One region of the Arthrobacter sp. KKT183 genome, then DNA from elsewhere that is predicted to be linked to it. Evidence: riboswitches for the same ligand, from Rfam matches in the RefSeq annotation. Region 1 holds a riboswitch; each other region holds the start of a gene.
The links. A riboswitch is a leader RNA that binds a small molecule or an ion and turns the genes downstream of it on or off. The one in region 1 is predicted to bind S-adenosylmethionine.
Positions count from the first base shown of each region.

Region 2: it holds a riboswitch for S-adenosylmethionine, as region 1 does, so the genes downstream of both, ACZ2GY_RS13790 (rhodanese-like domain-containing protein) here and ACZ2GY_RS16755 (bifunctional o-acetylhomoserine/o-acetylserine sulfhydrylase) in region 1, are expected to answer to the same signal.
Region 3: it holds a riboswitch for S-adenosylmethionine, as region 1 does, so the genes downstream of both, ACZ2GY_RS10890 (aminotransferase class V-fold PLP-dependent enzyme) here and ACZ2GY_RS16755 (bifunctional o-acetylhomoserine/o-acetylserine sulfhydrylase) in region 1, are expected to answer to the same signal.
Region 4: it holds a riboswitch for S-adenosylmethionine, as region 1 does, so the genes downstream of both, ACZ2GY_RS01520 (ABC transporter ATP-binding protein) here and ACZ2GY_RS16755 (bifunctional o-acetylhomoserine/o-acetylserine sulfhydrylase) in region 1, are expected to answer to the same signal.

Region 1 covers NZ_CM145770.1:3,544,759-3,550,347, reverse strand. The annotation lists gene aceE (pyruvate dehydrogenase (acetyl-transferring), homodimeric type) at 1-1,861, shown strand, start outside; SAM riboswitch class IV at 1,998-2,113, shown strand; gene ACZ2GY_RS16755 (bifunctional o-acetylhomoserine/o-acetylserine sulfhydrylase) at 2,157-3,482, shown strand; gene ACZ2GY_RS16750 (PHP domain-containing protein) at 3,499-4,518, opposite strand; gene uraD (2-oxo-4-hydroxy-4-carboxy-5-ureidoimidazoline decarboxylase) at 4,774-5,268, shown strand; gene uraH (hydroxyisourate hydrolase) at 5,265-5,589, shown strand, end outside.
Region 2 covers NZ_CM145770.1:2,901,716-2,907,304, forward strand. The annotation lists gene pabB (aminodeoxychorismate synthase component I) at 1-1,012, shown strand, start outside; gene ACZ2GY_RS13780 (hypothetical protein) at 1,110-1,394, shown strand; gene ACZ2GY_RS13785 (aminodeoxychorismate lyase) at 1,420-2,274, shown strand; SAM riboswitch class IV at 2,549-2,674, shown strand; gene ACZ2GY_RS13790 (rhodanese-like domain-containing protein) at 2,681-3,214, shown strand; gene ACZ2GY_RS13795 (O-succinylhomoserine sulfhydrylase) at 3,303-4,508, shown strand; gene ACZ2GY_RS13800 (multicopper oxidase family protein) at 4,679-5,589, shown strand, end outside.
Region 3 covers NZ_CM145770.1:2,282,863-2,288,451, reverse strand. The annotation lists gene ACZ2GY_RS10895 (class I SAM-dependent methyltransferase) at 1-71, opposite strand, end outside; gene ACZ2GY_RS10890 (aminotransferase class V-fold PLP-dependent enzyme) at 164-1,462, opposite strand; SAM riboswitch class IV at 1,558-1,672, opposite strand; gene hisN (histidinol-phosphatase) at 1,743-2,567, opposite strand; gene ACZ2GY_RS10880 (cold-shock protein) at 2,779-2,982, opposite strand; gene rsgA (ribosome small subunit-dependent GTPase A) at 3,157-4,278, opposite strand; gene aroA (3-phosphoshikimate 1-carboxyvinyltransferase) at 4,275-5,589, opposite strand, start outside.
Region 4 covers NZ_CM145770.1:299,001-304,589, reverse strand. The annotation lists gene corA (magnesium/cobalt transporter CorA) at 1-306, opposite strand, end outside; gene ACZ2GY_RS01545 (helix-turn-helix domain-containing protein) at 431-682, opposite strand; gene ACZ2GY_RS01540 (DUF2975 domain-containing protein) at 682-1,173, opposite strand; gene ACZ2GY_RS01535 (nucleoside/nucleotide kinase family protein) at 1,277-1,918, opposite strand; gene ACZ2GY_RS01530 (ThuA domain-containing protein) at 1,978-2,646, shown strand; gene map (type I methionyl aminopeptidase) at 2,643-3,419, opposite strand; SAM riboswitch class I at 3,516-3,613, shown strand; gene ACZ2GY_RS01520 (ABC transporter ATP-binding protein) at 3,619-4,443, shown strand; gene ACZ2GY_RS01515 (aliphatic sulfonate ABC transporter substrate-binding protein) at 4,576-5,589, shown strand, end outside.

The DNA of each region.
Region 1 (5,589 bases):
CGGGAAGATCATGCAGGAACTCGAGGCGTTCTTCCGCGGTGCGGGGTGGAACGTGATCAAGGTGGTGTGGGGCCGGGAGTGGGATGACCTGCTTGCCAGGGACACCACCGGGGATCTGGTGAAGATCATGAATGAGACCGCTGACGGGGATTACCAGACCTACAAGGCAGAATCCGGTGGGTTTGTGCGCGATCACTTCTTCGGGAAGACCCCGGCCACGAAGGATCTCGTGGCGGATATGGATGATGCGCAGGTGTGGGGACTCAAGCGCGGCGGGCATGATTACCGGAAGGTGTACGCGGCGTACAAGGCCGCCACCGAGTTCAAGGGCAAACCGACCGTGATTCTGGCCAAAACGGTCAAGGGATACGGGTTGGGTTCACACTTCGAGGGCCGTAACGCGACCCACCAGATGAAGAAACTCACCCTTCAGGACCTCAAGGACTTCCGCGACCACCTGCGCATCCCTATCCCCGACGAAGCACTCGAAGCCGACCTCTACAACGCGCCCTACTACCACCCCGGACCCGACTCCCCCGAAATCAAATACCTCCTGGACCGGCGCCGTGCCCTGGGCGGATTTGTTCCTGAACGCCGTACCGAGGCGGCGGCACTGGAGCTGCCGGGGGATAAGGCGTACGAGGTTGCGAACCGTGGCTCGGGGAAGCAGCAGGCCGCCACAACGATGGCTTTCGTCCGCCTCCTGAAAGATCTCATGCGGGAGAAAGGGCTGGGGTCCCGGATTGTCCCCATTGTTCCGGATGAGTCCAGAACCTTCGGCATGGACGCCTTTTTCCCGACAGCGAAGATCTACAACCCGGACGGCCAGAACTACCTCTCCGTTGACCGGGAGTTGGTTCTCGCGTACAAGGAATCGATTCAAGGCCAGATCCTGCATCCGGGGATCAATGAGGCCGGTGCGGTGGCTGCCTTCACGGCTGCGGGTACCGCCTATGCAACCCACGGTGAGCCGCTGATTCCGATCTACGTGTTCTACTCGATGTTCGGATTCCAGCGCACGGGAGATTCCTTCTGGGCAGCCGGTGACCAGATGACCCGCGGGTTCATCATCGGCGCCACCGCAGGCCGCACCACCCTCACCGGCGAAGGCCTCCAACACGCCGACGGACACTCACCCATCCTTGCCTCCACCAACCCCGCCGTCATCACCTACGACCCGGCCTACGGATACGAGATCGGCATCATCATGCGTGCAGGACTGGAGCGCATGTACGGCGCGAATTCCGACGATCGAAACGTCATGTACTACCTGACCGTCTACAACGAGCCGATCATCCAGCCGCCGCTTCCCGCCGGGTTGGATGCCGACGCCGTGGTGCGCGGCGTGTACAGGCTGAAGCCCGGCAACGACGACGGCGGCCGGCCGAAGGCGCAGATCCTCGCCTCCGGCGTGGCCGTCCCGTGGGCGCTCGAGGCGCAGGAACTCCTGGCAGATCACTGGGGTGTTTCGGCCGATGTGTGGTCGGTGACTTCGTGGACGGAGCTGCGGCGTGACGCACTCGCCGCCGAGGAGGAGGCCTTCCTCAACCCCGATGCAGAGGCCCGCGTTCCCTTCGTCACCCAGCAGCTTGGGGACGCACCCGGACCGATCGTGGCCGTCACCGACTACATGAAGGCTGTTCCGGATCAAATCCGCCAGTTCCTGCCGCAGGACTTCGCCACACTCGGAGCGGACGGGTTCGGCTTTTCCGACACACGCGCCGCAGCCAGGCGGTACTTCAAGATCGACCCAGCCTCCGTCGTCGTACGCATTCTTCAGCTCCTCGCGAAGCGGGGAGAAATTGACGCGGACGCACCACGCCAAGCGATGGAGAAGTACGCACTCCTCACCCTCCCCTGACGTTTTTGTCGCCTAGTTGCGGCCTGGAAACACTTTTACCTGCAACTAGGCGACAAAAACTTCTGCAACTCAACGGGTGGTTTACATGGAACGTCATCTTCGTGCGGCGTGATACTCCTGTGCCTACACTGGCCGTGGTCATGAGTGCCAGCACCAAGCCCCGGCTTGCTGGCCAGCAACCCTCCAGCTGCGGTGGGGTGCTCCGGGTGAAGACCTGGCCGCCCGGCACCAGCCGGACGGCAAGCGCGGCCCGCGGTGCTCCCACCATGCCGGGCCCATGCCAAAGGAGCCTTGAATGTCCAACCAATGGTCTTTCGAAACCCGCCAGATCCACGCCGGCCAGGAACCCGACAGCGCCACGGGAGCCCGCGCCCTGCCGATCTACCAGACCACGTCGTTCGTCTTTCCCAGTGCCGAAAGCGCCGCCAACCGGTTTGCCCTTGCCGAACTGGCTCCCATCTACACGCGGATCGGCAACCCCACGCAGGATGCTGTTGAGCAGCGGATCGCCAGCCTTGAAGGCGGGCTGGGCGCGCTGCTGCTCAGCTCAGGTCAGGCGGCGGAGACCTTCGCGATCCTGAATGTCGCGGAGGCCGGCGATCACGTCGTCGCCAGTCCGAGCCTGTACGGCGGAACCTACAACCTGCTGGCCCATACGCTGAAGAAGTTCGGCATTTCGGTCACCTTCGTGGCGGATCCGGACAATCTGGACCAGTGGCGGGACGCTGTGCAGCCCAACACCAAGCTGTTCTTCGCGGAGGTCGTCTCCAACCCGCGGCAGGACGTACTCGACATTGAGGGCGTGTCCCGGACCGCTCACGACGCCGGTGTGCCGCTGATCGTGGACAACACCCTTGCCACCCCTTACCTCATCCGGCCCCTGGAGTGGGGCGCGGACATCGTTGTCCACTCGGCCACCAAATACCTGGGCGGCCACGGTACGGCGATCGCCGGCGTGATCGTTGACTCGGGAAAGTTTGATTTCGGCAAGGATCCCAACCGTTTCCCGGGCTTCAATACGCCGGACCCGACATACAACGGTCTGGTGTACGCACGGGATCTGGGTGCGGATGGTGCCCTCGGGGCCAACCTGTCCTACATCCTCAAGGCCCGGGTCCAGTTGCTGCGGGACCTCGGCTCGGCGGTATCCCCGTTCAACGCGTTCCTGATCGCCCAGGGCCTGGAAACCCTGAGCCTGCGGATGGAGCGGCACGTCTCCAACGCTGTCGAAGTGGCTCAGTGGCTGGAAGCGCGTGAGGATGTCGAGTCGGTTGCCTATGCCGGGCTGCCCTCAAGCCCCTGGTATGAGCGCGGACGCACGTACGGTCCGAAGGGAATCGGCGCCATCGTTTCCTTCAACCTGGCCGGCGGTGCGGAGGCCGGGAAGCGCTTCGTCGATGCCCTTGACCTGCACTCGCATGTGGCGAACCTCGGCGACGTGCGCTCGCTGGTGATCCACCCGGCGTCGACCACCCATAGCCAGCTATCGCCGGAGCAGCAGGTCATTGCCGGCGTTAACCCCGGGCTGGTGCGGCTCTCAGTGGGTATTGAACACATTGATGACATTCTGGCGGACCTTGAAGCCGGTTTCAGGGCAGCCAAGGAATTCCTGGACGCCTAAGGAGCTTGGGAAGCTCTCAGGAGCGCGCCCAGGCGAGCAGCTTGTCCAACGGCCACGTCGTAATGATGCGGTCCGCCGGCACGCCGTTTGTTTCGGCGCGCTCCGCCCCGTACTGGAGGAAATCCAGCTGACCGGGGGCGTGCGCGTCGCTGTCGATGCTGAAGAGACACCCGGCTTCGAGTGCCAGCTGGATCAGGTCATCCGGCGGATCCTGCCGCTCGGGACGTGAATTGATTTCCACCGCTACGTTGTTCTCGGCACAGGCGGTGAACACCTTCCGGGCGTCGAACTCGGACTGTGGACGCTGGCCGCGGGAACCCTGGACAAGACGGCCCGTGCAGTGGCCAAGGACGTTGGTATGGGGATCGCGAATGCCGCCCAGCATGCGTGCGGTCATGGTGCGGCGGTCGGAGCGCAGCTTGGAGTGGACACTGGCGACAACGATGTCCAGCTCATCGAGCATCTCCGGCGACTGATCCAGTGTTCCGTCTTCAAGGATGTCCACCTCGATGCCCTTCAAAAGGCGGAAGCCGTTGCCGCCGTCGTCGTTGTTGATCTGGTCCACGGTCTGGAGTTGCTCCGTGAGGCGCTCCGCGCTCAGGCCGTTCGCGATCTTCAGGGTGGGGGAGTGGTCCGTGAGCGCCAGGTATTCATGATTGAGCGCACGCGCGGCGTCGACCATGAGCGGGATGGGACTCCCGCCGTCGGACCAGTTGCTGTGACTGTGCAGGTCACCGCGGAGGAGGGCCCTCAGCTCCGAGCCGCCGCTGGCCAGGGCTTCTTTCGAGCGCTCGCGGAGGTCGGCGAGATAGGCCGGCACTTCACCGTTGAGCGCTTGGGTGATGACCTCATGGGAGCGCGCTCCGATGCCCTTCATCCGCTTGAGCCGGCCGTCGCGGGCGCGTTGTGCGAGTTCGTCGGGCTCCAGCTCGGCAATGGCCGCTGCGGCCTTGCGGAACGCCTGAACCTTGAAACTCGGAGCCAGTTCCCGTTCCAGCCAGAAGGCGATCTCATTCAATGCGGCGGTGGCATCCATAGGCCCATCTTCCACCATTTACGCGGTGGTGGCCTGGTGTAGAGAAGCAGCCCTATCATGTGATCCAGGTAACGCTTGACAGCTGCCATGTGATCAGGGCTACAATGAAATCGGAATAAAAATTCCACGATATAGAAACTGAACCAGAGCCACACGGTTCCTGGACTGTCGCCGGAAACATCGAGTCAAATCGAATTCGTTCGAGGGTAAGGGTGTTCAGCGCTGGCGATAGCGCTTCATAGAAAGCTGACACCCATGCCTCTTGCAACCCTCAATACCTGTACCCCCGAAGTGGCCGCTGCCCAACTCACGCCATGCGTTGACATCCCGCGCTGGGTTGAGGCCATCGTGGACGCGCGGCCCTTCTCCTCGGAAGCCGACCTGATTGCGTTCGCCGAAAAGGCAGCCTATCCCTGGACGGAAGCCGAGATCGACGGCGCCCTGGCGCATCACCCGCGCATCGGTGACCGGGCGCAGGGGAATACCACTGAAGCCACCATGTCGCGTGGTGAGCAGGCCGGCGTCAGCACCGCCGTCGAAACCCAGACCGCGCTCCAGGCAGGCAACCGTGCCTACGAGGAGAAGTTCGGGAGGGTTTTCCTCATCCGGGCCGCCGGTCGAAGCGCCGAGGACATCCTCGCCGCTCTCGATGAGCGGCTGCAGAATACGCCCGCGCAGGAGCTGGAAATCATCGCCCAGCAACTGCGTGAAATCGCCATCCTTCGACTCAAGGGGGTCCTCGCAGCATGAGCCGCAGCCACATAACCACCCACGTGCTCGACACCGGTACGGGACGTCCCGCCGCCGGCGTCGCTGCCGCACTGCACCGGCTGGGTGCGGATGGTTGGGAGGACATCGGGGAGGGAAACACCGACGACGACGGCCGCATCACCTCCCTGGGCCCTGAAGCGCTGGAGGCGGGCACTTACCGGATTGACTTCCAGACCGGCACCTACTTCGCGGCGACCGGCACGGAAACATTCTTCCCCTCCGTCTCACTGATCTTTGAACTTACCGACCCAGCGCAGCACTATCACGTGCCGCTCCTGATTAGTCCCTTCGCCTATTCCA
Region 2 (5,589 bases), 640 kb from region 1:
TGACCACCGGGAACAGCGCACCTACCTGCTGACCTTGAGCGACGGCTCCCGCGACGCCGACGCCGATGCGTGGCTGGAACGTGCCCGCGCCGTCGTGCTTTCCGGGGGCGCTGCTCCGGCGGTGACAAGTCCGGTGGGTGCACCGCGCCCACTGAGTGCACCCCGCTTCACTGCGCGGGACACACGCGAGCCCTACCTGAAGAAAATCCGTGCGGCCAAAGCGGAAATCACGGACGGCAACTCGTATGAGGTGTGCCTGACGACGGCCCTGACCTCACGCGAGGAAACGCCCGTCGACCCATTCGGCATCTACCTCGCCCTGCGAGGCGCCAATCCTGCCCCGTTTGCGCACTACTTCACCTTCCCGGGCTTCGCCGTCGCGAGCACCTCGCCCGAACGATTCCTGCGGCTGGACTCCACCGGCGGAATGCGGGCCGAACCAATCAAAGGAACCCGGCGCCGCTCCCCGGACCCAGCCCAAGACGCCGCCCTCCAGGAGGATCTGCGCACCAGCACGAAGGACCGGGCAGAGAACATCATGATTGTGGACCTGCTCCGCAATGACCTCTCCCACCTTGCAGTCCCCGGCACCGTGACGGTGACCCGGTTGTGCGACATCGAGACCTATGCAACCGTTCACCAGATGGTGAGCACCATCGACGCCCGGCTCCGGCCCGGTTCCTCCCGTGCCGAAGCCGTTGCGGCCGCATTTCCTGCCGGCTCAATGACGGGTGCGCCGAAGATCAGCACCATGGCTATCCTGGACCGACTCGAGGAAGCACCCCGCGGCGTCTACGCCGGCGCCGCCGGCTACTTTTCCCTCGATGGGGCGGCGGATCTCGCCGTCGTCATCCGCACTCTCGTGCTGGAGGACGACGACGGCGGCACCCGCCTCACACTCGGAGTGGGCGGCGCGATCACTGCGGATTCCGACCCCGCCGAGGAGTGGGACGAGGTCCGGACGAAGGCGTTCGGGGTGCTGTCTGCGCTTGGTTCGAGCTTCCCCAGCTGACGCTGCGATCGAGCGGTTCGCTGAGCGGGCCTTTCGTCCACTTGGCGTCTGTGGAAGCATGGGACGCCCGAGGAAAGTGCAACGAAGGAGAACGGTCATGACTAGCTCCAACGATGAAAACACGCCCAACCTGAACGACGTTCCGGAGCCCGATAACGAGTTCCTTCCCAAGCGCATCCATCAGGGCCATGCGGGGCAGCCTGAACGCCTCGATGACGATGCCCTGGCGTCCGCAACGGAGCAGGAACGGGTCGACGCCGGTCTCATCGACTACGCACCGGACCAGGTTCCGGACGCTGCCGATCCCCTCCCTGCGGAAGCTTCCGATGAAGCAGACTTTGCCCAGCGCGGGCTGAACGAGGACAACGACACGAGCTCCTGACCTGCCCGGTCACTATGCTGATCGCATGACTGTTCTGGTGTTCCTCGACCCCGCCCGTCCCGACGGCCGCATAGCTGACGCAGCACAGCCGCAGCTGATGGTTACCGACACCGGGATCACGCGGGGTGACGGCATCTTCGAAACAATGCTCGCGGTCAACGGCGCTCCCCGGAAGCTGCAGGCCCACCTCGCCCGGCTGGCGACGTCCGCCGATGCGCTGGAACTGAAGATTCCGTCGTCGGACGTGTGGGAACGCGCCATCACCACCGCGCTGGCGGCAGCCGACGACGATGGCGAACTCGTGGTCAAACTCGTCGCCACCCGGGGCGAACCAGAGGCGGGAGCCACCGCGTGGGTCCAGGTGTCCGCCGTACCGGTCGGGTTGCGCGGCCAGCGGCTGTCGGTCCTCCTGCTTGACCGCGGCTATGACAGCACGGTTGCCCAGCGTGCTCCGTGGCTGCTGATGGGCGCGAAGACCCTTTCCTACGCGGTGAACATGGCGGCGGTCCGCTATGCGCGCTCGCACGGCGCCGACGATGTCATCTTCACCTCGTCTGACGGCAAGGTCCTCGAAGGCCCGACCTCGACAGTCCTGATTGCGCGGGTCATCGACGGCGTCAAGCACCTCATCACGCCCCAGCTTGAGAGCGGGATCCTCCCGGGCACCTCGCAGGGCGCACTGTTTGCGGCGGCGCGTGAGGCAGGTTGGGATTTGGGTTACGGACCGCTCGTGCCGGAAGACCTGTTCGCGTCTGACGGCGTTTGGCTGATCTCGAGCGTCCGTCTGCTCGCCGAGGTCGAGTCCATCGACGGAAAGCCGGTGACGCTTTCGCCCGAGTTGACGGCGGAGTTGAGCGGTCTCATAGCGTCCGTCTCCTAGCCCGAGCGCCCGTCCCCCAGCCCGACCGCACGTTCCCTGGCCCACCCGTCCGTCTCTCGGCCCACCCGCAAAAGTGCCGGGAATTCGCAGGATCGTGGGGACATCCCCACGAACCTGCCACGCATCGGCGCTTTTGGCTCAGGCCTGCCACGCATCGGCGCTTTTGGCTCGGACCTGCCACGCCCCGGCGCCTTTGGCCGAGTATCGCCGGCGTTACCGCACGTTACGGCCCGGCATGGCAGGCATGGCGCCGCCGGTGCTACGTTCATTCCGGAGTAACGAGTGCCAGCGCCAAGCCCTGACTTGCTGGACGGCAACCCTCTTTCACGGCGGGGTGCCTCAGGTGACTACTCGGCACAACGATCACATCCCATGATCACCAGCGTGCACAGCGTGAGGAGACACAATGGCACTGCATTCCAACCCCCATCCCCCGGCGAATTCCCGGCCCGGCAACGGCTATGCCGGCAACATCACCGCACGTGATGCGGTGGAACGCGTCAGCAAGGGCGCCGTGCTGGTGGATGTCCGCACTGTCGAGGAATGGCGGAGCGTCGGCGTTCCCGACCTCACCGACGCCGGGACCGTCCCCCTCTTCCTCGAGTGGACGCGCTCCGACGGCAGCCGTAACGTCTCCTTCCTCAACCAGCTGAACGGGCTCAAGGGCCGCGAACTGCTTTTCCTGTGCCGTTCCGGCGTCCGTTCTGTGGCAGCAGCACAGAATGCCACCGCCGCCGGTCACACTGCCTACAACGTGCTGCACGGATTTGAGGCCGACGGCGGCTGGCGCTCCAGCGGCCTCGCCACCACAGTTCATGCAGAAGAAGCCCCAGAGAGCACGGATACGACAGATCACGCAACGACCACAGGACAGACCGCGATCACAGAACGGACCGGCGCTGCCCGTTCGGCAACGGACCGTGGCGACGCCCGTGAATGAGCACACGCCAGTAAGTGAGCCCGCGCCGTCGTCGTTCTCTCCGGCGGCCAGCCGTGAGCCCATCGCGGGGAACGGCGGCTACCCCCGAATCCAACGCCCGGATGACGACGGCGCTGCCTGGTCACCCGATACCCTCGCGGTACGCGGGGGGCTGGCACGGTCCAACTTCGAGGAGACGTCCGAGGCGCTCTTCCTGAACTCGGGCTTTGTGTATTCCTCTGCTGCGGCGGCGGAGGCAGCCTTCACCGGGGACGTCGACCGCTTTGTATACTCCCGGTACGGCAACCCGACTGTCGCCATGTTCCAGGAGCGGCTTCGCCTGCTCGAGGGTGCGGAGGCGTGCTTCGCCACAGCCAGCGGCATGTCTGCCGTCTTCACCGCGCTCGGTGCCCTCCTGGCCTCGGGCGACCGCGTTGTTGCCTCACGCAGCCTCTTCGGCTCGTGCTTCGTCATCCTCAACGAGATTCTGCCGCGCTGGGGAGTGGAGGCTGTCTTCGTGGACGGCTGGGACCTCGGCCAGTGGCAGGAAGCACTGAGCGTTCCCACCACAGCGGTCTTCTTCGAGTCGCCGTCCAATCCGATGCAGGAGATCGTCGATATCCGGGCGGTCGTTGAACTTGGCCATGCGGCCGGAGCGCAGGTCGTCGTCGACAATGTCTTCGCCACACCGCTGCTGCAGCGGTGTACGGAACTGGGTGCCGACGTCGTCGTCTATTCCGGCACCAAACACATCGACGGGCAGGGCCGGGTGCTGGGCGGCGCGATCCTCGGCCGCAGGGAGTTCATCGAGGGTCCGGTGAAGACACTCATGCGGCACACCGGGCCCGCGCTGTCGTCATTCAATGCCTGGACCCTCCTCAAGGGACTGGAAACCCTTTCCCTGCGGGTGAACCACTCCTCGTCCTCGGCGCTGACCCTCGCCCGCTGGCTTGAAGCCCAACCGGCTGTGAACTGGGTCCGTTACCCGTTGCTCGAATCGCACCCGCAGTTTGATCTCGCTGCCGCCCAGATGACAGCCGGCGGCACGGTGGTGACCTTTGAACTGGATGCACCCGAGGGAAAGGCGAAGGAGCGCGCCTTTGCGCTGCTCGATGCCCTGAAAGTCATCGATATCTCCAATAACCTGGGCGATTCAAAGACGCTGATCACCCACCCTGCTACCACCACACACCGCGCCATGGGTCCAGGAGGGCGTGCCGCAATCGGCTTGACCGACGGCGTCATCCGGCTCTCGGTGGGCCTTGAAGACGTAAGCGACCTGCAGACTGATCTGGGCAAGGCACTCACTTCCTGATGTCTGGGTAGCCTCACTCCGTAACCCAAACGATCGTCCAAGGTTTCCCCAAGAAGGCAGGAGCAATCTTGCTGCTGAGGCACACATCGAGTACGTAGTCTGGGCGGGCGTTTTCAACGCACCCCGATGCGCGTCCCACCAAAAGAAACACCTTTGGAAGGGATGTTCCCATGTCTGTCAGCAGGCGCAATTTCCTGGCGATGGGCGGCTTCGGTGCTCTGGCCGCCGCGACCCTCACCGCTCCCCTGGCCTCCATCAGCGCGAAGTCCGCGCCGGTCCTGGACGGCTCAAAGCTCAAGCCCTATCAGCTCGCGTTCACCCGTCCGCCGTTCCTGGCGCCGTACAAGACGGGAATCAACCCGTTGGACGGGAAACCGCAGAACTTCTACAACGTGACCCAGAAGGCTGCGACGGCCTCCCTTGTTCCGGGACTGAAGACACGCATCCTCGGCTACAACGGGATCTTCCCCGGTCCCACCATTTCCATCGATCAGGGCACGCATGCCGTTGTGACGATGCGGAACCAGTTGCCGAAAGCCCATCCCGACTTCGGGACTCCGATGGCAACGTCGACCCACCTGCACGGTTCAGCGTCCCAGCCGCAATACGACGGCTACGCCTCCGACACCACGCTGCCCGGGTTCCGGAAGGACTACCACTACCCCAACTTCCAACCCGCACGCACGCTCTGGTACCACGACCACGGCGTCCATTACACGGCGCAGAACGCATACTCGGGCCTTGTCGCCATGTATCAGATCCACGATCCGGCTGAGCGCGCCTTACTACCGCAGGGCGAATTCGACGTGCCGCTCATGGTGAGCGACATCCAGCTGCGCGCCGACGGAAACGCAAACTATGACGACCACAACCACAGTGGCCTCTGGGGTGACATCAACCTGGTCAACTCGGTCCCCTGGCCGCTCATGAAGGTCAAGCGCCGGATCTACCGCTTCCGGGTGCTGGTCTGCGGCATCTCAAGATCATTCCGGTTCAAGCTCAGCACCGGGGAGCCACTGACAGTCGTGGCGACCGACGGCGGACTCATGCCTCGCGCGATCCCGGTGGCCCAGTACCGGCA
Region 3 (5,589 bases), 1.3 Mb from region 1:
CTTTCCTGCAGGTAGCCCCGCGCCAATTCACGACGGCGGTGTTCGGCGAGGCGCGGACCTCCAACACCCATGTTGGGAACTCCTCGCATGACGGGTACGGAACCCGTCAATTAAAGCACCCGGTTGAAGGCGGCGTCGTGCCGAGGAAGTGCGGTCGCAGCGCTCAGTCGGTTGTGCAGGGCGCGGCGCCGGCAGTTCCCGGCGTGGGCGGAGCCCAGTCAGGGAAAGGGCGGGTCTCGACCGCGGGCACCCAGCGCCCGGCGTCGACCGCATAGTCAGTCCCCAGTCCATCCCGAAGAAGCGAGCGCAAACCGGTCAACAGCCTGTCGACGTCGTCCTGCCGTGATCCGAGCCCGAAACTCGCCCGTAGCGAACCTGACGGCAGGCCCAGCCGCTTCAGCAGCGGATGAGCGCAAAACTTCCCGTCCCGCAGTCCAACCCCGTGTTCTGCAGACAGATATGCGGCGACCAGCCCGGCGTCGTAACCGTGGACAGAGAAGTTCACTACGCCGATCGCATCGGTGCTGTCAGCGAAGATGCGGTGAACTGCTATGCCGGGAAGGTTGGAGAGCCCTTCCACGAGGGCATCCCGCAGCTCTGATTCATGCGCAAGCCAGGCCGGTTCATCCAACCCAGCGATGGCCTCTGTTGCCTTCGCCAGCGCGGCTGCACCGAGCACATTCGGTGACCCGCCCTCATGGCGCGCGGAACCGGTTGCCCAGGACACCGAGTCCACTTTCACAGTCTTCACTGCGCCGCCTCCGGCGAGGTGGGGCCTTCCGGAATCGAGCCAGTCGCCTCTACCGACCAGGACGCCCGCGCCGAAAGGCGCATACAGTTTGTGGCCCGAGAAGGCCGCGTAGTCGATACCGTCGCGGAGCAGATCCAGCCGCCGGTGGGGAGCGAGCTGAGCCGCGTCGACGACGATCCGCGCGCCGTGCGCATGAGCCGCCGCTGCGAACCGGCCGATGGGCAGAACTTCTCCGGTGACATTCGACGCACCGGTTACAGCAAGCAGGCTGATTCCTCCGGATGCCAATTCCTCTTCCACAGCGGCGAGCGTTTCCTCGATGGTTCCCGCGGCGACCAGCCCGCGATGGGGAAGCTGCAGCCAGGGCAGCAGATTGGCATGGTGTTCCACGTCGAGGTAGAGGACCTCACCGTCCTCCGGCAGGCATCCAGCCAGGAGGTTCAGCGAATCGGTGGTGTTGCGGGTGAAGATGACCGCATCATCTTCCCGGCCGCCGACGAAGTTCCGCACAGTCCTTCGTGCATTCTCGTAGAGCGAGGTGGAGATTTGCGATGCGTACCCGGCGCCCCGGTGCACACTCGCATAGTAGGGAAGCACGCTCTGCACATAGTCATTGACCTGCTGCAGCGCCGGCGTTGAAGCGGCATAGTCCAGGTTGACGTAACGGACGGCAGTGCCGTCCACCAGCGGCGCCTGCAGCTCAGCGCCCATCACGGACGCCAGCGGTGCAGCGGAGAGTTCGTTCTCAAGAAGTGCGTTGCTCACAGGAGGTACCCCACGTAGGTTCAGGGGACCTGCTTCACCAGGCCCCGCGCTTGCCGAACCACGTTCTGGCCCGGCCAGGTCGTCACCCGGGGCACCCCGCCGCGGAAGGAGGGTTGCCGGCCAGCAAACCGGGGTTTAACGCTGGCACTCGTGACCTAGGAATCCAGACTAAAGCAGGCCGGGAATATCCGGTCCTTGTGTTACGTGTTGGTGTTAAGCGACCACGTCAGACGCCGGTACCTTCCTGAAGCAGATCGTCCAGCGAGGGGTTCAGTCGCTTCAGGACATCATTGTGAAGTGTGCTGTTGGTTGCCAGCGCGTTGCCTCCGAAGGGTCCGTCGGAGCCTTCGAGTGACGTGAAGCGACCGCCGGCTTCCGTGACGATGGGTACCAGCGCGGCCATGTCATACAGGTTCAGCTCAGGTTCGCAGGCGATGTCCACAGCGCCTTCGGCGACAAGGCAGTAGGACCAGAAGTCACCGTAGGCGCGTGTACGCCACACGGATTCGGTGAGCGACACGAATTCGTCAAAGTTGCCGCGCTCTTTCCAGCCGGACAGGTTCGAGTAGGAGAGCGAGGCGTCTTCCAGCCGGGATACGCTCGAAACCCGGAGCCGGCTGGCTGCCGCGAGAGACTTACCCATGAACGCACCGGTGCCCGTTGCAGCCCACCAACGCTTTCCGAGCGCGGGGGCGCTCACAACACCGACGACAGGCCGGCCCTCGTCCACCAATGCAATGAGGGTAGCCCATACCGGTACGCCCCGGACGAAGTTCTTGGTTCCGTCAATAGGATCGATGATCCAGCGCCGCGAGCCGGCGCCGCTGCTGCCGTACTCCTCACCGAGTACGGCATCGCGCGGACGCGCACGCGAGAGTTGCCCGCGGATAGCCTCTTCCGCCGATTTGTCCGCATCCGTGACCGGGGTGAAGTCCGGCTTGGTTTCGACCGCCAGATCCAGCGCCTTGAACCGGGACATGGTCTGGTCGTCTACGGAGTCGGCCATTACATGGGCAAGGCGGAGGTCATCGTTGTAGCTCTGGAGGTTCATACTTTCAACCTATATGGTCAGGGTGCACAGATGCGGGAGGTCCCGATGCGGACGCGCTCAGCGCTGGGCTACGATCGGTTCACGCACGCACAGGAACGGGTGTCATTGAACGGTGTGCTGTTAAACGCAAGAAAGGGGACACCGGCCGAAGCCGATGTCCCCTTTCTTGAAGCGCTAGATCTTGAAGCGCTGAAACTTAGAGAACGGAGACTTAGAGAACGGAGATGTTCTCAGCCTGGGGGCCCTTGGGGCCCTGGGTGGTCTCGAAGCTGACCTTCTGGTTCTCCTCAAGCGAGCGGAAGCCGCCGGAGTTGATTGCGGAGAAGTGAGCGAAAACGTCAGCGCCGCCGTCGTCAGGAGCGATGAATCCAAAGCCCTTTTCAGCGTTGAACCACTTGACTGTACCTGTTGCCATTTTTTTATTCCTTGAGTGTGAGGATCCCCCCGTACTTCGGGGTTCCTGTCGCGGTGTTCATTTCGCCTGCAAAAAAAGCTTTCGAACTCCGGAGAGAAATCAAGGCTTAACATTCGTGCGCAACACAACAACTCCGTTCAGTCTAGCAGGCAATCGGCGCCGTAGTCACATCACTCACTGCATCCCCAGCTCCTTGGCACCCTGGGAAGGTTCGATGCCCGCCCCGAGAAGCCGGCGCAGCGAAGACAGGCGCACCGGACCGGATTCGCCGGCAGCGCCCGACGCGACCCAGCCGTCCAGTCCGCAGTTGACGGCGGCGGCATCGTGGCGGCAGCCCCGCTCGCAGTCCTCGGTGCCGGGTGCAAGATCCGGGAAGGCGGCGAGGATGCGGTCGGCCTCGACATGGGCAAGGCCGAAGGAACGAATGCCCGGAGTGTCGATAATCCACGTACCGGGTGCTGAGTCTGCAGCTTTGAGGGCATAAGCCGATGAGGAGGTATGGCGCCCCCGCCCGGTGACCGCGTTCACTCCGCCCGTCGCCCGATTGGCTCCGGTGAGCGCGTTCACCAGCGTCGACTTGCCCACGCCGGAGTGACCGAGCAGTACGCTCACTTTGCCGTCCAAAAGCTCCTTCAACTGCTCGACGGCGCCGGGCGCGAGGAGCGCTGAGGCGCCGGTAGCGGATGTGGTTTCCACTGCGTCCGGTGTGGACGCAGTCTGGCTGGTGATGATGAGCAGGTCAAGATGTTCGTAATTCGCCAGCAGATCCGACGGATCCTTCAGGTCTGCTTTGGTGACACAGAGGAGGGGCTGAATACCGGCGTCGTAGGCGGCCACCAGCGCGCGGTCGATGAACCCCGTGCGCGGCTCCGGATTCGCGGCCGCAACCACGATCACCAGCTGGTCGGCGTTGGCAACCACAGCGCGTTCCACGGGATCGGTGTCATCCGCGCTGCGGCGAAGCAGCGTGCGTCTTTCCTGAATCCGGACCAGGCGGGCGAGAGTGTCCGGTTCACCGCTCACATCTCCCACCAGCGCCACCAGATCTCCGGCGACGACGGGGGACCGCCTGAGTTCCCGTGCCCGGGCGGCAATGACAACCCGCTCTGCGTTGGTGTCCTCATCCACAACCGCGGTATAGCGTCCGCGGTCCACCGTGATGATTCGTCCGGTCACCGCATCTTCATGAGCCGGGCGGTCCTTCGTGCGTGGCCGGGAACCCTTCTTGTTCGGCCGGATCCGAACATCGGATTCATCCCAGGAAGCGGTCCCGCGGCGCGACCCGGCGGATGTCACCGAGAGCCGCTCGGACCAGCGGTGGCAGCGAGTGCCTTCCACAGCTCGGGGAACTGGGGCATGGTCTTGCCGGTGGTCGCAATGTTCTCAATCTCCACGCCGTCCACTGCGAGCCCCAGGATGGCGCCGGCCGTGGCCATCCGATGATCCTCATAGGTGTGGAAAGGACCGCCGTGCAGCGGAGCCGGGCGTATGACCAGGCCGTCAACGGTCTCCTCGACATCACCGCCGAGGCGGGTAATCTCCGCGACGAGGGCGGCGAGCCGGTCAGTCTCGTGCCCGCGCAGGTGTCCAATGCCCGACAATGCCGACGGTGTCCGCGCGAGCGAGCACAGCGCAGCGACGGTCGGCGCCAGCTCGCTGGTGTCGGCCAACTCGGCGCCGGTGATCGTCCCGGTGCCGCGGACCACCAGAGTGGAGTCATCGGTCAGCTCAACCTCGGCGCCCAGCAGGGGGAGTATGGTCAGCCACTTCGCTCCGACCTGAGTGGTGTCCGAAGGCCAGTGCGGCACACGCACGGTGCCGCCGGTAGCGAGGGCAGCGGCGAGGAACGGACCGGCATTGGAGAGGTCAGGCTCGACGCGCACATCGAACGCGCTGATGGTTCCCGGCTCCACCCGCCACGAGTTCGGAATGGAATCGTCGACGACGACGCCGGCCTCCCGCAGCACTGCAACCGTCATGGCGATGTGGTCAAGGCTCGGCACCGGCTTGCCCACATGCTGCAGGTTGAGGCCCTCCGTGAAGCGGGCGCCAACGAGCAGCAGCGCAGAGACAAACTGGGACGAGGCGCTCGCGTCTATCACCAGCGTGCCGCCCTCTACCGCTCCGGTTCCTGCGACCGTGAAGGGCAGGGAGCCGTCGTCGTTCTCGAGCTGTACTCCAAGTTCGCGGAGAGCACTGATGACCGCGCCCATCGGGCGTTTGCGGGCGTGAGGGTCACCGTCAAACGAGGTGCGCCCCGCACGAAGCGCCGCTAGCGGAGGAACAAAGCGCATGACCGTGCCGGCCAGCCCGCAGTCCACGCTCACATCCCCGGACGCGTCGGGCGGAATGGGCGTAACGAGCAAGTCAGGGCCATACGTGCCGTCGCCGTCGAGCTCCTCCACCGTGGCACCCAGCGACCGAAGGGCTTCCACCATCAACAGGGAATCCCGCGAGTGTAACGGTGCGCGCAGCCTGCTCGGGCCGTCCGCAAGCGCAGCGAGAATAAGGTACCGGTTGGTCAGTGACTTCGACGCCGGGACCTCCACTGTTGCATCAACGGGACCGGCTGCGTACGGTGCCGGCCAAAAGGATGTGGCGGACGGT
Region 4 (5,589 bases), 410 kb from region 1:
GTGCAGTTCCCCGAACTCCACCATTTCCTCGGCATCGAGATACCTGGCCGGCCGGAGTACCGCGAAGAGGGTTTCCCCGTAGCGCTCGAGCTTGGAACGCTGATGGCCGTGCAGCGCATCCTCGACGGCGAGTTCGTGAAGCGCAAACTCATCCGCCACCCGCTGGATTTCAGCATCATCCGGCCGGTACAACCCGATCCAGGCCATTCCGCCGTGATCACGCTTGAGTTCAAACGTCTGGTCCAGATTCTCCGGGTTGGCGGTCCGTTGGCCGTCCACATACACGCCGTTGTCAACGATGGCCACCGTGCCGTCCTCACTCTTGTCTGCTGCGCTCCGCCGCATTCCGTCCGTCGGAAACGGGGCTTAGGCGAGTTTCTCACAGCATCGGCGGCCGCTGCGGTACCGCGCCCGAATCTCGGGTGCGCGGTCAGCGCCTGCTGTTGCCGCCGTCGTCGTCGTTGCTTTCCACAGTGCCTCCCGGCTCCCAACGCAACACGTCTCCGGGCTGGCAATCCAGAATCTCGCAGATCGCCTCGAGGGTGGTGAAGCGGACGGCTTTCGCGCGGCCGTTCTTCAGGACAGCCAGATTCGCCGGTGTGATGCCGATGCGTTCAGCCAGTACTCCCACGGGCATCTTGCGCCTGGCGAGCATCACGTCGATGTCCACGATGATGGGCATCAGATGACCTCGTCGAGTTCGCTGCGCAGGTGTTTCGCTTCGGCGTCACGGGCTACGGCTTGGGCGAGCAACACCCGCAGCACCAGCACGATCAGCGCTACACCGCCGATCAACAGTGACGCACCGCAGATCAGCAGGATTACACCCGGAGCAATCTCGCCCGGAGCCAGCAGAACCGCGAGACCGAACACCAGGACCGACGCGGCGGCGATGGCCCCGAAGATGATGTCGACATACCGGAATGCTCCATCGGAGAAGACCGTGCCGCTGCGGACCATGGTGAGCAACTTCCACAAGCAGACGGCGCTCACTTGAACCGTCAGGATGCCGAAGACGACGATCGCGTTGAACGTGATGCGCAGCCCAGTGGGCACGCCCGACTGCTCAAGATCAGCGGAGATCAGCGGAACCATCCAGAGCTGGATGAACAACGAGCCCGCAATGACCATCGCGATGACGACCTGCAACGCGAGGACGGCAAACTTTCCCATCGGGTTCTCCTTCGATTGAATTACAAGGAGAATATATCGAGAAACGATAGGTGGTCAAACTTGCGCGGAGCCACGAGGCAACAGAAGTGCCGGAACCGACCGGCTACTCGACCCGAATCACCAGATCCGCCCGGTTCTTCGTCGCCTCGATCAATCGCGCGTTCGGTTCATCCACCCGCTCTACCCACTCCGCCGCCGCAGCCGGACTCTTTCCGAACAGGATGTGCCGCTGGATCAGCCGGTCCAGCCGCAGGTTCTCATCCTGCTCGCAGTACCAGACCTCAGTGCACTGAGCCTGAGCCTGCCGCCAGCCCGGGCGATCGAGCAGCAGGTAATTGCCCTCCGTGAGAATGGTGCGCACCGACGGATACACAGGGATCACGCCGGCAATGGGCTGCTCGATGGTGCGCTCGAAACCTGGGGCATACACTACAGAATCCCGCCGTCCACGAAGCCGCTTCAACAGAGCAGCATAGCCATGCTCGTCGAACGTCTCGGGTGCGCCCTTGCGTTCCAGAAGACCCAGGCGCGCCAGCTCCTGATCGGACAGATGGAACCCGTCCAAAGGAACATGGGCGAAGCGCTGCTGATCCGGGTCGGGTTTGTTCTGGTTCAGTGAAGCCATCAACTGCTCCGCCAAGGTTGTCTTGCCGACTCCCGGCGCGCCGACAATCCCAACAACCACGACGCCGGCCTCGCGCGCCGATATGCGCTCTATTCGATCAACAAGTTCCGACAGCGTCACCGTGCCATCCTGACATGTGACCCGGGTCGAGAACGCCGTTTATGGGCAGAATGGGTCCCATGACAACGGCACTCATCCTCAGCGGCACCGGCCGGTACGCGGACCCCTGGCACCCGTTCGCGGAAACTTCCGCGGCCATCGCGGACCTGCTCCGCGGTCACGGACTCACCGTAGAAACAGCCGACGACGTCGACACCACCCTCGGTAGCTTCCGTGACTCTGCTGCCTGGCCGGATCTGCTGGTGGTGAATGTCGGCCTCCCGCGGGACGGCGGCACTTCCCCCGGTACAGATGCCGCCCGTGATGGCCTGGACGCCTGGGAAGCCGGCGGCCGTCCGCTGCTCGCCCTGCACTCGAGCGCCACGAGTTTTGTCGATTCCGAGTCCTGGGAAGCGGCGCTCGGCGGACGCTGGGTACGCGACGTGTCCATGCACCCGGAGTACGGCGCGGCAACCATCCTGCTCGAGGGCTCCTTCCCCGTCGGTATTCCCGACTTCACTCTCGCCGACGAACGCTACAGCTGGCTGCGCACCTCACCGGACGTCGTCGTTCACGCCCGCCACGAACACGAGGGGCACTTGCACCCTTTGATGTGGTCCCTGGAGCGACCTGTCGGGACTGGATCCGCACGAAGCTTCTATGACGCACTCGGCCACGACGCGGCGTCGTACTCCTCACCGGAACACCGCGAACTGATGAAGCGCGCGGTGGACTGGCTGCTTGGCTAGGTCTCTTGTCGCAGGGTCAGGATCTCCGCGCCATCGTCGGTGATCGCGATGGTGTGCTCACTGTGCGCGGTCCGGCAGCCCGTAGCGCTGCGGAGTGTCCACCCGTCGGCGTCGACTGCCAGTTCAGCGGTATCCGCCATGACCCATGGCTCCAGCGCCAGCAAAAGCCCCGGGCGCAGCACGTATCCCCTGCCGGGCCGTCCGGTGTTTGCCACGTGGGGATCCTGGTGCATTGTCGACCCGACACCATGACCGCCGAATTCCGTATTGATCGGATAGCCCGCGGCGCTGAGGACTGAACCAATGGCAGCGGAGATGTCGCCGATGCGCGCGCCTGGTCTGGCGGCGGCAATCCCGGCAGTCAATGCACGTTCGGTGGCATCAATCATCGCGACGCTCTCCGCCGGCTTTGACTCGCCAACGATGAAGCTGATGGCGGAGTCTGCGACGATTCCGCGCTGGGAGACGGCGAGGTCCAGGGAGAGCAGGTCGCCGTCGGCAAGCGAGTAGTCATGCGGCAGACCGTGGAGCACAGCATCGTTGACGGACGTGCAGATATAGGCGCCGAACGGGCCGCGCCCAAACGGCGGCTCGTAGTCGACGTAGCAGGACACCCCGCCTGCCTCAGCGATCATCTCTTTGGTCCACTGGTTGATCTCCAGCAGGTTTGTCCCGACCGTGCTGCGGCTCTTCACCGTCTGCAGAATGCTGGCGACCAGCGCACCCGCTTCCTTTGCCCTGGCCAACTCGCTCGCGTTCAGAATTTCAATCATGTAGATGACCCTCTCACGCTGCCGATGTCCGGCTGAAGCGTTCCTTTGTTACGACACATATTGCGCCGGACCCTTGCAAAAGCGTTTAGTGGAATTCCACCATCCCGAGCGGCCGAGAGACCTGGATCGTTGACGCCGCAGCAACCCTTACCTGCTTGCAGGAGAACGGGTGCTACTGCCAGGAGCGATGGAGTTATACATGAGCACCGTTCTTCGAGCGCACCGTACCCAGGCCATTTCCACTGATGGCAACCAGACACTGCCGCTGACTTTCTCTTCGTTGACCCGAAGTTTCGGGAGCGGAAGCGAGCAGCACGTGGTGCTTCGCGACGTGACCCTGGACGTTGAAGCAGGCGAGGTTCTCGCCATTGTGGGCGCCAGCGGTTGCGGGAAATCAACCCTCCTGCGAGCCGCGGCAGGACTGGACGCTCCCACCAGCGGTGCGGTACTCATCGACAGCACAGCAGTGGACGGGATCGATCCCCGCTGCGCCGTCGCGTTCCAGGAACCCCGACTCCTCCCCTGGCTCTCGCTGCGCGAGAACATTGCTATCGGCCTGCCCAGGGAAACCAGTTCCGCCGCGGGCAAGGCGAAGGTGGAGGAGCTTTTGGGCCTCGTGGAACTCGACGGGTTCGCCGGCCACCGGCCCCGCGAAGTGTCCGGAGGCATGGCACAGCGGGCATCGCTGGCACGTGCACTGGCACGCAACCCGGGCGTCCTGCTCCTCGACGAACCCTTCGGCGCACTCGATGCCCTGACGCGGCTGAAGATGCAGGACCTCCTGCTGCGTATCCACCAAACCACCCCGACCACGGTCCTGCTGGTCACCCATGATGTTGACGAAGCGCTGCAGCTCGCCGACCGGGTGATCGTTCTCGCGAAGGAGCCTGACGTCCAGGGTGCAACCATCAGCCGCGTGCTGGAGGTTCCGGGCGACCGTCCGCGCGACCGCGGCTCAGCCGAACTTGCCGCGCTACGCAGTTCGCTGCTGAGCAGCCTCGGCGTCGACAGCCACCAGCACTAACCGCGCGCCTGCGGCCAGTTCGCAGCGCCGTATCCCAGCGCGTGCGGCGCCCACCGTGCCGCCATGTTGCGCCGACACCCCCAAGAACAAGCCCCCTACACCCGTCCCACGCACTCTCCGAAAAGGATCACCATGAAGAGCACCGCACGTTTTCAGTTCGCCGCCACCGCCGCAATCGCCGCCCTCGCCCTTAGCGGCTGCGTTGCCGGGGAAAACGCCGACGGCTCAGTCGGCGAAGCCGCAGCCGCGACCGGCGGAGAACTCACGGTGGACTTCGCCACCTACAACCCGCTGAGCCTCATCATCAAGGACCAGGGCTGGCTCGAGGCCGAGTTGGAAGATGAGGGCGTAACGGTCAAATGGGTCCAGTCCGCCGGATCGAACAAGGCCAACGAACTGCTCCGCTCCGGCGAAGCTGACGTCGCCTCAACGGCCGGTTCGGCAGCGCTGATGGCCCGCGCCAACGGCTCCCCCATCAAGACCATCGACATCTACTCACAGCCCGAATGGTCCGCACTGGTCACAACGGCGGAAACCGGTATCGAATCCGCGGAGGATCTCCGCGGCAAGTCCATCGCCGCCACCAAGGGCACCGACCCTTACTTCTTCCTGCTCCAGTCACTGGCCGAGCACAACGTTGATCCGAGCGAAGTGACAATCCAGAACATCCAGCACGCCGATGGCTGGGCCGCCCTCAACACCGGCTCGGTGGACGCCTGGTCCGGCCTCGACCCGATCATGGCCGCAGCCGAAGAAGACGGCGCCGAGCTGTTCTACCGCAACGTGGACTTCAATACCTACGGCTTCCTCAATGCCACCGAGTCCTTCCTGGAGGAAAGCCCGGAACTCGCACAAGCAGTGGTCAACGCCTACGAGAAAGCACGCCAGTGGGCTCAGGAAAACCCGGAGGAAACCGCAGCCATCCTCGCCGAAGTTGCGGGCATCGAAGAATCCGTGGCCACCAAGGTCATCTCCGAACGGTCCAACCTCGACGTCAACGGCACCCCCGGTCAGGCCCAGCTGGACGTGCTCGAGGTAGTCGGCCCGATGTTCGTCGAATCCGGTGACGTCGCAAGCCAGGAAAACATTGACGAAGCCCTCTCCACCCTTCTTGATGACACCTACGCAACCAACGCCGATCCGTCC